One region of the Dorea sp. AGR2135 genome, then DNA from elsewhere that is predicted to be linked to it. Evidence: predicted binding sites of a transcription regulator. Region 1 holds the regulator's gene; each other region holds the start of a gene.
What was found. Region 1 encodes Rex, which represses fermentation and respiration genes when NADH is low (regulators of the CRP and FNR family bind a similar motif). Its sites were predicted from a motif close to ATTGTTAANTANTTAACAAT; they were not measured.

Region 1 (4,709 bases):
AAAGATAAAATGTTCACAATCTGCACCACACAGATAATCCATATGTTCAGACAAAATATTGAGTCCGTCTGCATCTATGACACAAGGTTTCTTTGTATATGCAATGGTTTCTTTTAAAATCTTCCTTGCAGTCTTCTTTGTTCCAAGTCCGGAACCTATAGCTACGACATCTGCCCAGTCAATCAAGCGATGTAGTTCATTGACATCATATTTTTCATAAGTTGTAATGATTGCTTCCGGAATCTGACTCTGTAAGATCACGCGATTCTCTTTAGCAGTATAGATCTGCACCAGCCCGGTACCTGTCCTGTAAGCTGCAAGTGCGCCAAGATATGCAGCACCTGACATACCTTTGCTTCCGGTGATCATAAGAAGCTTTCCGTAAGTTCCTTTATTAGAGTCCGCATTTCGTTTTGGAAGAAGTGCTGCATAATCACTTCCCTCCAGTGTACAAACTGTTTCCTCATCTCTTTCCAGCGGAAGTGATACAATTCCGATATCCTCGGATACACAGATTCCTGCATAACTTCTTCCTGGATCAAGTACAAGACCAACTTTCGTCTCCTGAATTGTCACAGTATAGTCTGCACGCACTGCAGTTCCTAATACATTTCCTGTAGTTGCGCAAATTCCGGAAGGAATATCCACGGACATACGGACTGCATCAGACTGATTCACACACTCTATAATCTGCACATATCTGCCTCCAACCTCCCGGCAAAGTCCAACTCCAAAAATTGCATCGATAATTAAAGTATACGGTTCACTTTCAAATGCTTCTTGCTCAAACTGCTCCTTAAACTGTGCTCCTGTATTTTTCAACTGTTCTATCTGATAGGCAGTCTCTGGTGTACAGTGATCTCTGTTTCCGACCAGAACTGCTGTTACGTCACACCCTTCCCATGCAAACATTCTGGCAATCGCAAAGCCGTCCCCGCCATTATTTCCAGAACCACAGAGGACACATATTTTATTTAAATTAATTTTCCAGTCTTTAATGTGATCTACACATGCTCTGGCAGCCCGTTCCATAAGTTCCAGGGACGGGATTTTAAGTTCATTTATCGTAAATGAATCTGCCGTTTTCATCTGTTTAGCATCTGGCAAATATCTCATAGTTTTGATTCCTCCTGATAGAAAGAAACGTGCAAAGCCAGGATGCTATCTGAACAAACCTGTCTTTACACGTTATCTCCTTAATTATGTTCTTCCTTGTAGCGGCATATATTATATGACAGCCTCATCAGACTCTCGGATAAATGTACATTCTCAACAATCACACTTTCCGGGAGATTCAGATCTGTATGTGCAAAATTCCATATTCCGTGAACATTGTGATCTGCCAGAAATTTTGCGACTTTGATTGACTCATCCTTTGGAATCGTCAATGCTGCAATATCGATACTGTTCTCATCTACAAATTTCGGAAGCTCGTCCATCATATGAATTGGAACACCACGAACTTCCTGCCCGTCAAGCTCCGGATTGATATCAAACAATCCTTTTAAGATAAATCCCCGCTTTTCAAATGATGCATAGTTCGCAAGTGCACGCCCCAAATTACCAGCACCAATAATAATAATATTATGATCCTGTTCCAATCCAAGAATTTTTCCGATTTCTGAGTACAGATATTTTACATTATAGCCATACCCCTGTTGCCCGAATCCGCCAAAATTATTAAGATCCTGACGAATCTGGGAAGCTGTTACTTTCATTCTTTTACTAAGCTCATTGGAAGAGATTCGTTCTACTCCCTGCTCGATCAGCTCCCCAAGGTATCTATAATATCTGGGTAATCTACGGATAACTGCCTGTGAAATTCCCCTGTTTTGCATGATCCGCACCTCCTTCCTTCAAAAATTTCTACTCATTATTATAGGCAATCGTTAGTATAATGTCAAACTTTTTAGTTGTTTTTTGTAGTATTTTCGTTATAATAGTATAAGATGATGCCAAAATTATGCGGTCGCAGCCCTGCGGCATCTTTATTTCTCAAAATCACAGGATTTTTATCAAGGAGGATAGGATGATACTTGCATGTCACAATATCAAAAAAGCCTTTGGAGAAGAAGTAATTGTCTCCGGCGGCTCCTTTCATATAGAAGACCACGAAAAAGCAGCTCTCGTAGGACCGAACGGTGCTGGAAAGACAACACTTCTTAAGATGATCGTTGGTGAGATACAGGCGGACGGCGGCAATGTTGTTCTGACACGTGGCAAGACGATGGGATATCTGGCACAGCATCAGGATATGAATAATGACCATACGATCTATCAAGAGGTACGCACTGCAAAAGCCGATATTCTCGACATGGAGCGGCAGATTCGTGAGATTGAACAGGAAATGAAGCATTTAAGCGGCGAACGTCTGGAAGAACGTATGAATACATACCAGCGGCTCACAGTAGCATTCGAACGTGAAAATGGATACGCCTGCGAAAGTGAGATTACTGGTGTTTTAAAAGGACTTGGATTTACAGAAGAAGAATTCGCAAAACCGGTCGCGACTTTATCCGGAGGTCAGAAAACCCGTGTCTCTCTCGGAAAACTGCTCCTCACAAAGCCGGATATTCTGCTTTTGGACGAGCCAACCAACCATTTGGATTTAAATTCCATCTCATGGCTGGAAACTTATCTTCTGAATTATCCTGGTGCAGTACTGATTGTCTCTCATGACCGGTATTTTCTGAACCGGGTTGTAACAAAAGTTGTCGAGATCGAACTGGGCAAGCTTACCACTTTCATGGGCAATTATACAGATTACGCCAAGAAAAAGGAAATGCTCCGTGAAGCCAGAATGAAAGAGTATCTGAATCAGCAGCAGGAAATTAAGCATCAGGAAGCGGTCATTGAAAAGCTTCGCTCCTTCAACCGTGAAAAATCCATTAAGCGTGCAGAAAGCCGTGAAAAGATGCTGGATAAGATGACCCCGGTTGAAAAACCGATGGAACTGCATACAGATATGCACTTAACACTGGAACCTTCCTGTGTCAGCGGTAATGATGTCTTAATTGTCGAGCATTTAAGCAAAGCATTTCCACCACAGATTTTATTTGAAAATATCAGCTTCGAAATCAAGCGAGGGGAACATGTCGCGATCATTGGAGACAATGGAACCGGAAAAACAACAATCCTTAAGATTTTAAATCAGGTACTCAAAGCTGATTCTGGAAGTTTCCGTCTCGGTTCTAATGTAAAGATTGGTTACTACGATCAGGAACATCACGTTCTGCATATGGAAAAAACTATTTTCCAGGAGATTTCCGATGACTATCCTAATCTTAATAACACGCAGATCCGTAAAGTGCTGGCAGCATTTTTATTTACCGGAGATGATGTATTTAAACTGATTGGTGACTTAAGCGGTGGCGAACGTGGACGCGTGTCCCTTGCAAAGCTGATGCTTTCTGAAGCGAACTTCCTGATTCTCGATGAGCCGACCAACCATCTGGATATTACATCAAAAGAGATTCTGGAACATGCACTGAATAATTACACAGGAACGGTTCTTTATGTTTCACACGACCGTTACTTTATCAATCAGACTGCAACACGTATCATGGATCTTGTTAATCATACGTTTGTAAATTATATTGGAAATTATGATTATTATCTTGAGAAAAAAGAAGAACTGACAGCCGCATACTCCAATACGTCTCGCTTAGAAAATAATTCCTCTTCTGCAGCTGCTGACTTGGCCTCTGATTCAAAGTTAAGCTGGCAGGAACAAAAAGAAGCTCAGGCAAAAGAACGGAAACGCGCTAATGAATTCAAAAAGACAGAAGAACGAATCGGTGTTCTGGAAGATAGAAGTGCTGAAATTGATATTCTAATGTCGCAGGAGGAAGTTTATACGAATTCAGTAAAATGTCAGGAACTTGCGAAAGAACGTGCAGAAATTGACGCTGAACTTGAAACTTTATATGAAAAATGGGAAGAGCTGGCCGAATAAGCCAGCTCATTTTTCTACTCTTCAAAAACACGTTTGATACTATCATAATGCAGGAAGATTCCTTCGTCAGCCAGAGCCTTGATCTCATCCGCTGTTGCAATCTTATATCCTGCAGTCTCTTCTGTCTGAAGATGCAGGTCTTCTTCTTTAAAATCCTTTTCAAAACGATAGACATCTACAAAATAATTGTCGCCTTCTCCAGGATTTTCTCTGTGATAAGTAAACATATAACCGCCCACACAGCCATTTACATCCAATCCTGTTTCTTCCAGTACCTCACGGCGTACCGCTTCCTCGGAGCTTTCGCCTGCCTGTGCAGCGCCTCCGGAAACTTCCCACCAGCCTGGTGCCCATGCCTTTGTCAGAACGCGGCGGGTAATCAGATATTTTCCATCTGGACGGCGGATCACACCTAACACTGTCAAGTGATACTCATCCTCTTTCAGGCACCAGTCATTGCGCTTCATTTTTCGCCCGGTCAGCTGTTTGTTTTTATCATAAATATCCCAGTATTCCATGCATTTCAACTCTTTCTATACTAACTTTTCAGCAATCGCTTTAATAAAGTCTTCACTGTTTAACACTGTTGGATTCGGAAGTGTTGTGATAAGAGCCAGATCTTTTGTCATCTTTCCTTCCTCAATTGTATCAATCGTTGCCTTCTCTAATTTATCTGCAAAATCCATCAGATCCTGATTTTGATCCAGTTCACCACGTTTACGAAGAGCTCCGCTCCATGCAAAGATTGTTGCAA
Region 2 (4,709 bases), on a different contig from region 1:
TTTCTGAAACTTATGGTACATACTTTCAAGCATCGGAAGTATATCTTTCACACGTAAATATCCACTGAAACCGGAATCAGCCAGAACAACTCCAATCCACTCTTTATCCTGCACTGTAAAATCTTCTACATTTTTTCCCAGCATCTTTACAACACCTGCGTCTGGTCTGATCAGACCTAATGCTGCTTTAAACGCTGTACTTTTTCCTGCACCATTGGCTCCGATCAGTCCGGTAACATAACCTTCCGGTACTTCCAGGGTAAGATCCAGTTCAAAATCTTCATAGTGCTTTTTCACACCCTCAAATTTCAACATACTTATCAATCCTCCAAAACAATCTGAAACAACTCCAGTAATTCCTGATCCGTCATTCCACAGCTTTTGCCTTTTCGGATGGCCATCTCCAAATCAGCTTCCACTTCCTTTTTCTTTTTCTCCAGCATCAGCCCCTGATCTGCAAATGCTACGAAACTTCCTTTTCCATGAATCGTAATTACAAATCCTTCTTCTTCCAGAGCATCATATGCTTTTTTCACGGTCAATGCACTGACCTTAAGTTCTTTAGCTAAAGTACGAACTGACGGGAGCGGGGTATCTGCTTTTAATATACCATGCATGATCTTTTCTTTTATCTGATTTCCAATCTGTTCATAGATTGGCTGCATGGATGAATGGTTTACTATGATATCCATAAAACTCCTCCTTCGTTATAAACAGTATAAAACAGTATATAACAGTTGTCAACTGTTTTATACTGTTTTATACTGTTTTCTTCTCATTTTATTTTTTCGGAATATTAAAAACTCCTGGCACTGGATATCAATGTCAGGAGTTCTCTTATCTTAGATTATGTAATAATGCATGATGCATGCGGATTACTCCATGCTTTGCACTCCCACAATCCGCTCTGGCATCATTACATTAATTTTCTGAACAAATTCTTCAGATCTTCAACGCTTGCGTCTTTCGGATTACCCGGAGCGCATGCATCTGCGTGTGCAGACTCAGCTAAGAAGTCAAGATCTTCTTCTTTTAACGCTTCCAGTTTTGTTGGGATTCCAACGTCGATAGAAAGCTGCGAAACAGCGTCTACTGCTGCTTTTCTGTATTCTTCTACAGACATATCATCAACACCTTTGACACCCATAGCTCTTGCGATCTCTTTGTATTTCTCGCCTGTGCAGTCAGCATTGTACTCCATAACGATTGGAAGCATCATAGCACATGCAACACCATGTGGTGTGTCATAAACAGCTCCAAGTGTGTGAGCCATAGAATGAGCAATTCCAAGACCTACGTTTGAGAATCCCATTCCTGCGATATACTGTCCAAGAGCCATTCCCTCACGACCCTCTTTCTCATTTGCAACTGCTCCTCTTAAGGATTTGGAAATAATCTCGATTGCTTTGATATGGAACATATCTGTCATCTCCCATGCAGCCTTTGTTGTATATCCTTCGATTGCATGTGTAAGCGCATCCATACCTGTGGAAGCTGTCAGTCCTTTTGGCATAGAGGACATCATATCCGGGTCTACAACTGCGATGACCGGCATATCATGTGGGTCAACACAGACAAATTTTCTCTTCTTCTCTACATCTGTAATAACGTAGTTGATCGTAACCTCTGCTGCTGTACCTGCTGTTGTCGGAACTGCAATGATCGGTACACAAGGTTTCTTAGTTGGCGCAACACCTTCCAGACTTCTTACATCCTCGAATTCCGGATTAGCAATAATGATACCGATTGCTTTTGCTGTATCCATGGAAGATCCTCCACCGATTGCTACAATGTAATCAGCCTCAGCACTCTTGAATGCTGCAACACCATTCTGTACGTTCTGAATCGTAGGATTGGCTTTGATGTCAGAATAAATCTCATATGCGAGTCCAGCCTCATCTAATACATCTGTCACTTTCTTTGTTACCCCAAATTTAATCAGGTCTGGATCAGAGCATACAAATGCTTTCTTAAATGCTCTTGATTTTGCCTCTGTTGCAATCTCCTTGATTGCTCCTGCTCCGTGATAAGATGTCTCATTCAGCATAATTCTGTTTGCCATTTCAATCTCTCCTTTTCTTACATGACATAATTTGCTCTTATTCAGCTTTTATGTTTTTATTTTAACAATGTTATTAAAAAAATGAAAGTTACAAAATTATGAAAATGTAACGTGACCGGATCATAAAAGATCCAGTCTTTCAAACACCCCCGCCAGTTCTTCCGGCATTGCTTTCACGAGATCTGCTGCCAGTTCCTCCGGCGTGCGTTTCACCCTTCCAAACACCCATTGTACAGTCATGTAAATAGAACCCTGGCAATACATTTCCAGCAGGAATTTTAAATCTTCCGACAATGGCTTTCCGGATTTTTCCTGGATCCGGTCTGAATAAAATGCCAGAATCAGTTCAAAATCATGGTCTCTCAGACAGTTCTGATCATCAGATTTAAATGCCATTTTAAAGAAAAGTTTCTCTTTCTGAATATACTGAAATTTTTTCACCAGTCCTTCATAGATGGTCTCGCCTTCTCCCATATGTTCAAATGATTCCAGAATGATCTTATCAAAATACCAGTTAACCAGGTCGTATTTATCCTGAAAATGCCGGTAAAATGTCTGTCTGGTCGTTCCGCACGCATCTACGATTTCCTTTACCGTAATCTTCTCCACCGATGTCGTCTTCATGCAGACTTTCACAGCTTCCGCCAGGCGATATTTCATTTCTTCTGACTTACACTCCTCTTTGCACATGCAAAATCTCCTCTAACTTGGGCATTACCCGAAGCGCCCCTTTTCTTGTTGTTACAATAGATGCTGCTGCATTGGCAAACTCCAGCATCTCTCCAAGTTCCTTTTCATTTCTTGCCCATAGATAACAGAATCAATGGAATATAATACACTCACAGTTTCTATTTATATTGCGAAAAGAGCGGGACAGATTTTCGCGTTTCTGTCCCGCTCCATATGTCTTGACATTATTTTACAAAATTCTCATTTTCCCGTCAACCTCATCTCGCATATGAATCTTATATTATCTGAAAACAATGTAGAGTCTGTGATTGTTCTTGTGCCTGGCTTTTTCTCAATCCTAGCAAATCTTGCAAATCCAGCCCTCTGGTGCTTCAATGTGACCCATCTGGATTCCTGTCAATGTCTCATACAGCTTCTTTGTAACTGGTCCCATCTCTTCCATTCCACTTGGGAAGCAGATTTCTTTTCCATGATCTACAATCTTGCCAACTGGTGAAATAACTGCTGCTGTTCCACAAAGTCCACACTCTGCAAAGTCTTTTACTTCATCAAGGTATACTTCTCTTTCTTCTACTTCCAGTCCAAGATAATGCTCTGCTACATACATCAGAGAACGTCTTGTAATAGAAGGAAGGATTGTAGATGACTTCGGTGTTACGACTTTATTGTCTTTTGTTACGAAGATAAAGTTTGCCCCACCTGTCTCTTCTACTTTTGTTCTTGTTGCAGCATCCAGATACATATTCTCATCGTATCCTTCTCCATGTGCTGTCACGATTGCATGAAGGCTCATTGCATAGTTAAGACCTGCTTTTACATGACCTGTTCCATGCGGTGCGGCACGGTCAAAGTCTGAAACCTTAATTGTGATCGGCTTAGCGCCGCCTTTAAAGTATGGTCCAACTGGTGTAGCAAATACACGGAACTGATACTCCTCTGCAGGTTTTACTCCGATAACCGGACTGGAACCAAACATATACGGTCTTACATAAAGTGTAGCTCCTGACCCGTAAGGCGGTACATATGCTGCATTAGCTGCTACGACCTGTTTGATTGCATCTACGAATCTGTCCTCTGGGAATACCGGCATCTCAAGTCTTGCTGCTGAATCAGCCATTCTTGCTGCATTTAAATCCGGACGGAAAGTTACGATATGTCCGTCTTCTGTTGTGTAAGCTTTCATTCCTTCAAAGCATGTCTGCGCATACTGAAGTACACCTGCGCACTCGCTGATTGTTATGGTTGCGTCGGAGGTAAGAGTTCCTTCATCCCATGCTCCGTCTTTGTAGTTGGATACATATCTCTTATCTGTCTGCATGTAGCCAAATCCGATGTTTGACCAGTCAATGTTCTTTTTCTCCATGATAATTTCCTCCGTTCATCTATATAACTTTAATTTTTAACTATTCTACTGACATTATTATAATACCATCATATCCGAAATTCAAGAGTGCGCTCTGTTTTTTTTGGATTATCTTTCCATCATACTAATAGACTCAATTCCAACGCTTCCTCCACGCACAACTTCAATACTCTTGAACTCTTCTTTCATCAGCTTGATAACTGCGTCATTTTTGGTTCCTGTCTGTACAAATTCCAGCAAAAGACTATCTCTTCCGTAGTCGATAACTTTTGCCTTGAACGTCTCCGCGATCTGGAAACATTCCACCTTATCCTCCGGTGTACATTTTTGAACTTTAATGTACATAATTTCTTTCATTCTTACAAAAACATCTGTAAAATCAATGACTTTAATAACCTCTACCGTACGGTTGAGCTGCTTTTTGATCTGTTCAAACGTCTCATCGTCACTGACCGTTGCTATTGTCATTCTGGATACAGTCGGATCTTCTGTTGTTCCTACAGTAAGGCTGTCCAGATTATATGACTTTCCAGAAAAGAGTCCGGAAATTTTAGACAAAACACCTACCTGATTTTCTACATAAAGTGATATCCA
Region 3 (4,709 bases), on a different contig from region 1:
TCAAAAAAGCATAAGAATATTAAAAAAAATCAAGGAAAGTGATTAAATATGTCACTTTCCTTTTTTTTATTCCTGTGTTAGTATGAGTAAGTCTTAAAAAAAGACAACTAATTTGATGAAAATTAATTTGGAAGGGTGATAGATATGAATAATTTTGAAAAGTACGAAAAGACTTATTTTATGCCACCGGTCGTCACATATGATTGGGTGAAGAAGACAGAGATTGAAAAACCGCCGGTATGGTGTAGTGTTGACCTGCGAGATGGTAACCAGGCGTTGATCGAGCCAATGAGTCTTGAGGAAAAGTTGGAGTTCTTCCAGATGTTAGTAGATATCGGATTTAAGGAGATCGAGGTTGGATTCCCGGCAGCATCCGATACCGAGTACAAGTTCATGAGAACGCTGATTGAGAAGAATATGATCCCAGATGATGTGACCGTTCAGGTACTGACTCAGGCAAGAGAGCATATTATTAAGAAGACATTTGAAGCTGTTAAGGGAGCGCCTCATGCGGTGATCCATCTGTACAACTCCACATCTGTTGCACAGAGAGAGCAGGTATTCAGAAAAAGCAAAGAGCAGATCAAGAAGATTGCAGTCGATGGAGCAGAATTACTTCTGAAGCTGGCAAATGAGACAGATGGTAACTTTACATTTGAATACAGCCCGGAGAGTTTCTCTGGAACAGAGGTTGATTATGCGGTCGAAGTTTGTAATGCAGTCTTGGACGTATGGAAACCAAGTGCGGACAACAAGGCAATCATCAATATTCCGACAACCGTTGAAAATGCGATTCCACATGTATTTGCGTGCCAGTTAGAGTATGTAGATAAAAATCTGAAATACAGAGATAATGTTGTATTAAGCCTTCATCCACACAATGACCGTGGTTGTGGTGTTGCTACTGCGGAACTTGGAATTCTGGCAGGAGCTGACCGTATCGAAGGTACATTATTTGGAAATGGAGAGCGTACCGGTAATGTAGATATTGTGACATTAGGTTTAAATATGTTCTCTCACGGAGTGGATCCAAAGCTTGATTTTACTGATATGCACCATATTCGCGAAACTTATGAGAGACTGACAAGAATGCATGTCTATGAGCGTCAGCCGTATGCAGGAGATCTGGTATTTACAGCATTTTCAGGATCACATCAGGATGCTATTGCAAAAGGAATGGCGTGGAGAGAAGAGAAGAAGTGCGATACATGGACAGTTCCATATCTGCCGATCGATCCACAGGATGTTGGAAGAAAATACGATTCAGATGTTATCCGCATCAACAGCCAGTCTGGTAAAGGTGGTGTGAACTACATTCTGAAACAGAGCCATGGAATCAATCTTCCAAAAGAGATGCGTGAGGAAGTCGGATATCTTGTGAAAGGTATTTCTGACCGTGCACATAAAGAGCTGACTCCGGAACTTGTATATCAGATTTTCTCTGATAACTACATTAATACAAAACCGGTATTCCATATTGATGAGTGTCATTTCAAACAGGTCAATGGAATTACAGCTGAGGTTACGATCAATCATGAGAAAGAGAGCCAGGTCATCACCGCAACGGGTAATGGACGTTTGGATGCGGTCAGCAATGCAATCAAACAGTATTTCAACGTCAGCTATGAACTGAGCTTTTACGAGGAACATTCTCTGACAAAAGGATCATCCTCCAAGGCTGTTGCATATGTTGGTATAATCTGCCAAGGAAAGACATTTTGGGGTGTTGGAATTGACGCCGATATTATCAAGGCATCCATTGAGGCACTCACAGTTGCAGTTAATAAGCTGGAAGAGATTGGAAATTCCAATACATGTAAAGACGCACGTATGATTGAAATTATGAATTATATTCAGGAGAACTATATTGATATTACATTAGATGACCTTGCTGAGAAGTTCTTCTTGTCTAAACCATACATTTCCAAATACATTAAGGAGAAATCCGGCGTCACATTTGGAGAACTGGTAAAGAAAATCCGTATGAAGAAAGCAAGAGCACTTCTTAAGAGCAGCAATATGACAGTGGAAAATATTGCATTATCTGTCGGATATCAGAATGTGGAGCATTTCAATCGATTGTTCAAAAAGGCATATAATATGACTCCAATTCAATTTAGAAATGAAAAATAAACAGAATTTATAGACCTATAAAAGCGGTTTTGAGCTAATTGCCCAAACCGCTTTTTGATTTTTAACAAAAGTCATAAATAATTAACAAAATTTGTCAAATCCTTAACAAATGTATCTTGTAGGCGTTGCCATTTTTCGGTAAAAAAGTTATAATAAATTTGGCGAAATTTTGGTATAACCATATTTTAATAAAGAAAATGGAGGGCTAAATTATGGGCAACATGGCAACAGAAAATGCAGCAGGTAATCGCATTGAACAGTTACTTGATGCAGGCAGCTTTGTTGAAATCGGCGGAGCAGTAACAGCCAGAACAACAGATTTCAACATGCAGGAAAAGAAAACTCCGGCAGACGGTGTCATTACCGGTTATGGAGTGATCGATGGTAATCTGGTATATGTGTACAGCCAGGATGCTTCAGTATTGAAGGGATCAATTGGTGAGATGCATGCCAGAAAGATCGCGAACATTTATGATATGGCAATGAAGATGGGGGCTCCTGTTATTGGACTTGTAGATTGTGCAGGTCTCAGACTCCAGGAGGCAACAGACGCACTTGAGGCATTTGGAACATTGTATTTAAAACAATCACTTGCATCAGGAGTAATTCCACAGATTACAGCAATTTTCGGAACCTGTGGCGGAGGCTTGTCCTTAGTACCAGCTCTTACAGATTTTACATTTATGGAAGAAAAGAATGCGAAGTTATTCGTAAATTCTCCGAATGCGATTCCAGGAAATACAGTAGATAAATGTGATACATCTTCTGCAAAATTCCAAAGTGAAAAGACAGGTCTTGTAGATGGTGTCGGAACAGAAGAAGAGATTCTTTCAGAGATTCGTACATTAGTAAGCATTTTACCATGTAATAATGAGGAAGATGCATCATACACAGAATGTTCAGATGATCTGAATCGTGCATGTTCAGAGATTGAAAATGCAACAGAAGATACAGCAATAGCCCTTGCTGAAATCGCAGATGATCATGTATTCTTTGAGACTCAGAAGAATCATGCAAAAGACATGGTAACAGGCTTTATTCGTTTGAATGGTATGACAGTTGGTACTGTTGCAAACAGATCTAAAGTTTATGATGAGAATGCAGAAGTTGTAGAAGAGTTTGATGGAGCACTTTCTGCAAGAGGCGCAAGAAAAGCAGCCAGATTCGTAGAGTTCTGTGATGCATTTAATATTCCGGTTCTTACACTGACGAATGTATCAGGATTTGCGGCAACTATGTGTGCAGAAAGAAGCCTTGCAAAGGCAGCGGCAAAATTAACTTATGCATTTGCAAATGCAACTGTACCGAAAGTTAACGTTGTAATCGGAAAAGCATTTGGAAGTGCCTATGTGACAATGAACAGTAAATCTCTTGGTGCTGATATGGTCTATGCATGGCCGACAGCAGAAATCGGAATGATGGAAGCAGATCTTGCAGCAAAAATTATGTATGCAGATGCTGATGCTGAGACAATCAACGAGAAAGCAAAAGAATATGCCAAGCTTCAGTCCAGTCCGGTTTCCGCAGCAAGAAGAGGTTATGTAGATACAATTATCCAGCCTGCTGACACTAGAAAATATGTCATCGGAGCATTTGAGATGTTATTTACAAAAAGAGAAGAAAGCCCGATGAAAAAGCATGGAACAGTTTAGAGAGGTGAGGCAAAGTGAAGAAAAAGATTAGCTTATTGCTCTGCCTGATGATGACCGCAATCGTATGCCTGACAGGATGTGGTAAGACACAGACTACTTTGGAATATGATGAGGCAATGATCGAGCAGGAGACAGAGTTTCTGATAAACTACTGCCAGAATGTAGACAGTGATACACTGGCACAGTGGAACGACCAGAACGAATTCAGCAAAGAGTATCAGTTCATGATGTCTGGATTGAAGTTCACACCGGACAGCTTTGATGGCGCAGTTGACAGCTGGCAGGCAGGAATCAAAGAATGCGGTGAGTATGTCGGACATGGAGATTATACATTTGAAGCGAAAGATGATGAGCTGACAGTATCTGTACCGGCACAGTTCAAAGATCGTGATGCTACGATTGAATTTGTGTTTGATAAAGATTTATACCTTGAAAGTATGACAGTCAGTGCGAAGTTCTCACTGGGAGAGATTGTGGAAAAGGCAGGCTTAAATACACTGCTTGGAATGGGAACTGTATTTGCAGTACTGATCTTCATTTCATTCCTGATTTCTTTGTTTAAATACATTCCGGCAATCCAGAATGCATTTGGCGAGAAAAAAGATGAGAAGAAAGAAGAAACGAAAGCGGCCGTAAGTGAGACAGTCGAAGAAGTGGATGAAACGGATGATCTGGAATTGATCGCTGTTATTTCAGCAGCAATTGCAGCAGCAGAAGAGACAACGACAGATGGATTTGTTGTCCGCAGCATTAAGCGCCGTCCGTCAAATAAATGGAATTCATAGTGAGTAATTAGGAGGATATCAGAATGAAAAATTATACAATTACAGTGAATGGTAATGTTTATGATGTAACAGTAGAAGAGACAGGAGCAGGTGCAGCACCTGCACCAACTGCACCGAAAGCAGCACCAAAAGCAGCTCC

Region 2: fucO (lactaldehyde reductase) is a predicted target of Rex. The motif match lies at 2,112-2,131, and genes of this name have one in related genera.
Region 3: G593_RS0108740 (acyl-CoA carboxylase subunit beta) is a predicted target of Rex. The motif match lies at 2,224-2,243, and genes of this name have one in related genera.

What each region holds. Positions count from the first base shown of each region.
Region 1 covers NZ_ATVU01000001.1:228,012-232,720, reverse strand. The annotation lists gene G593_RS0101110 (bifunctional ADP-dependent NAD(P)H-hydrate dehydratase/NAD(P)H-hydrate epimerase) at 1-1,116, opposite strand, end outside; gene G593_RS0101105 (redox-sensing transcriptional repressor Rex) at 1,197-1,838, opposite strand; gene G593_RS0101100 (ABC-F family ATP-binding cassette domain-containing protein) at 2,030-3,955, shown strand; gene G593_RS0101095 (NUDIX hydrolase) at 3,970-4,473, opposite strand; gene G593_RS0101090 (NADP-dependent isocitrate dehydrogenase) at 4,489-4,709, opposite strand, start outside.
Region 2 covers NZ_ATVU01000020.1:48,538-53,246, forward strand. The annotation lists gene G593_RS0112505 (ABC transporter ATP-binding protein) at 1-315, opposite strand, end outside; gene G593_RS0112510 (GntR family transcriptional regulator) at 321-692, opposite strand; gene fucO (lactaldehyde reductase) at 917-2,062, opposite strand; gene G593_RS0112520 (TetR/AcrR family transcriptional regulator C-terminal domain-containing protein) at 2,183-2,752, opposite strand; partial or broken gene G593_RS21525 (carbohydrate kinase) at 2,733-2,858, opposite strand; gene G593_RS0112530 (branched-chain amino acid aminotransferase) at 3,090-4,115, opposite strand; gene ilvN (acetolactate synthase small subunit) at 4,224-4,709, opposite strand, start outside.
Region 3 covers NZ_ATVU01000011.1:63,094-67,802, reverse strand. The annotation lists gene G593_RS0108745 (2-isopropylmalate synthase) at 145-2,133, shown strand; gene G593_RS0108740 (acyl-CoA carboxylase subunit beta) at 2,346-3,785, shown strand; gene G593_RS0108735 (OadG family transporter subunit) at 3,800-4,570, shown strand; gene G593_RS0108730 (biotin/lipoyl-containing protein) at 4,594-4,709, shown strand, end outside.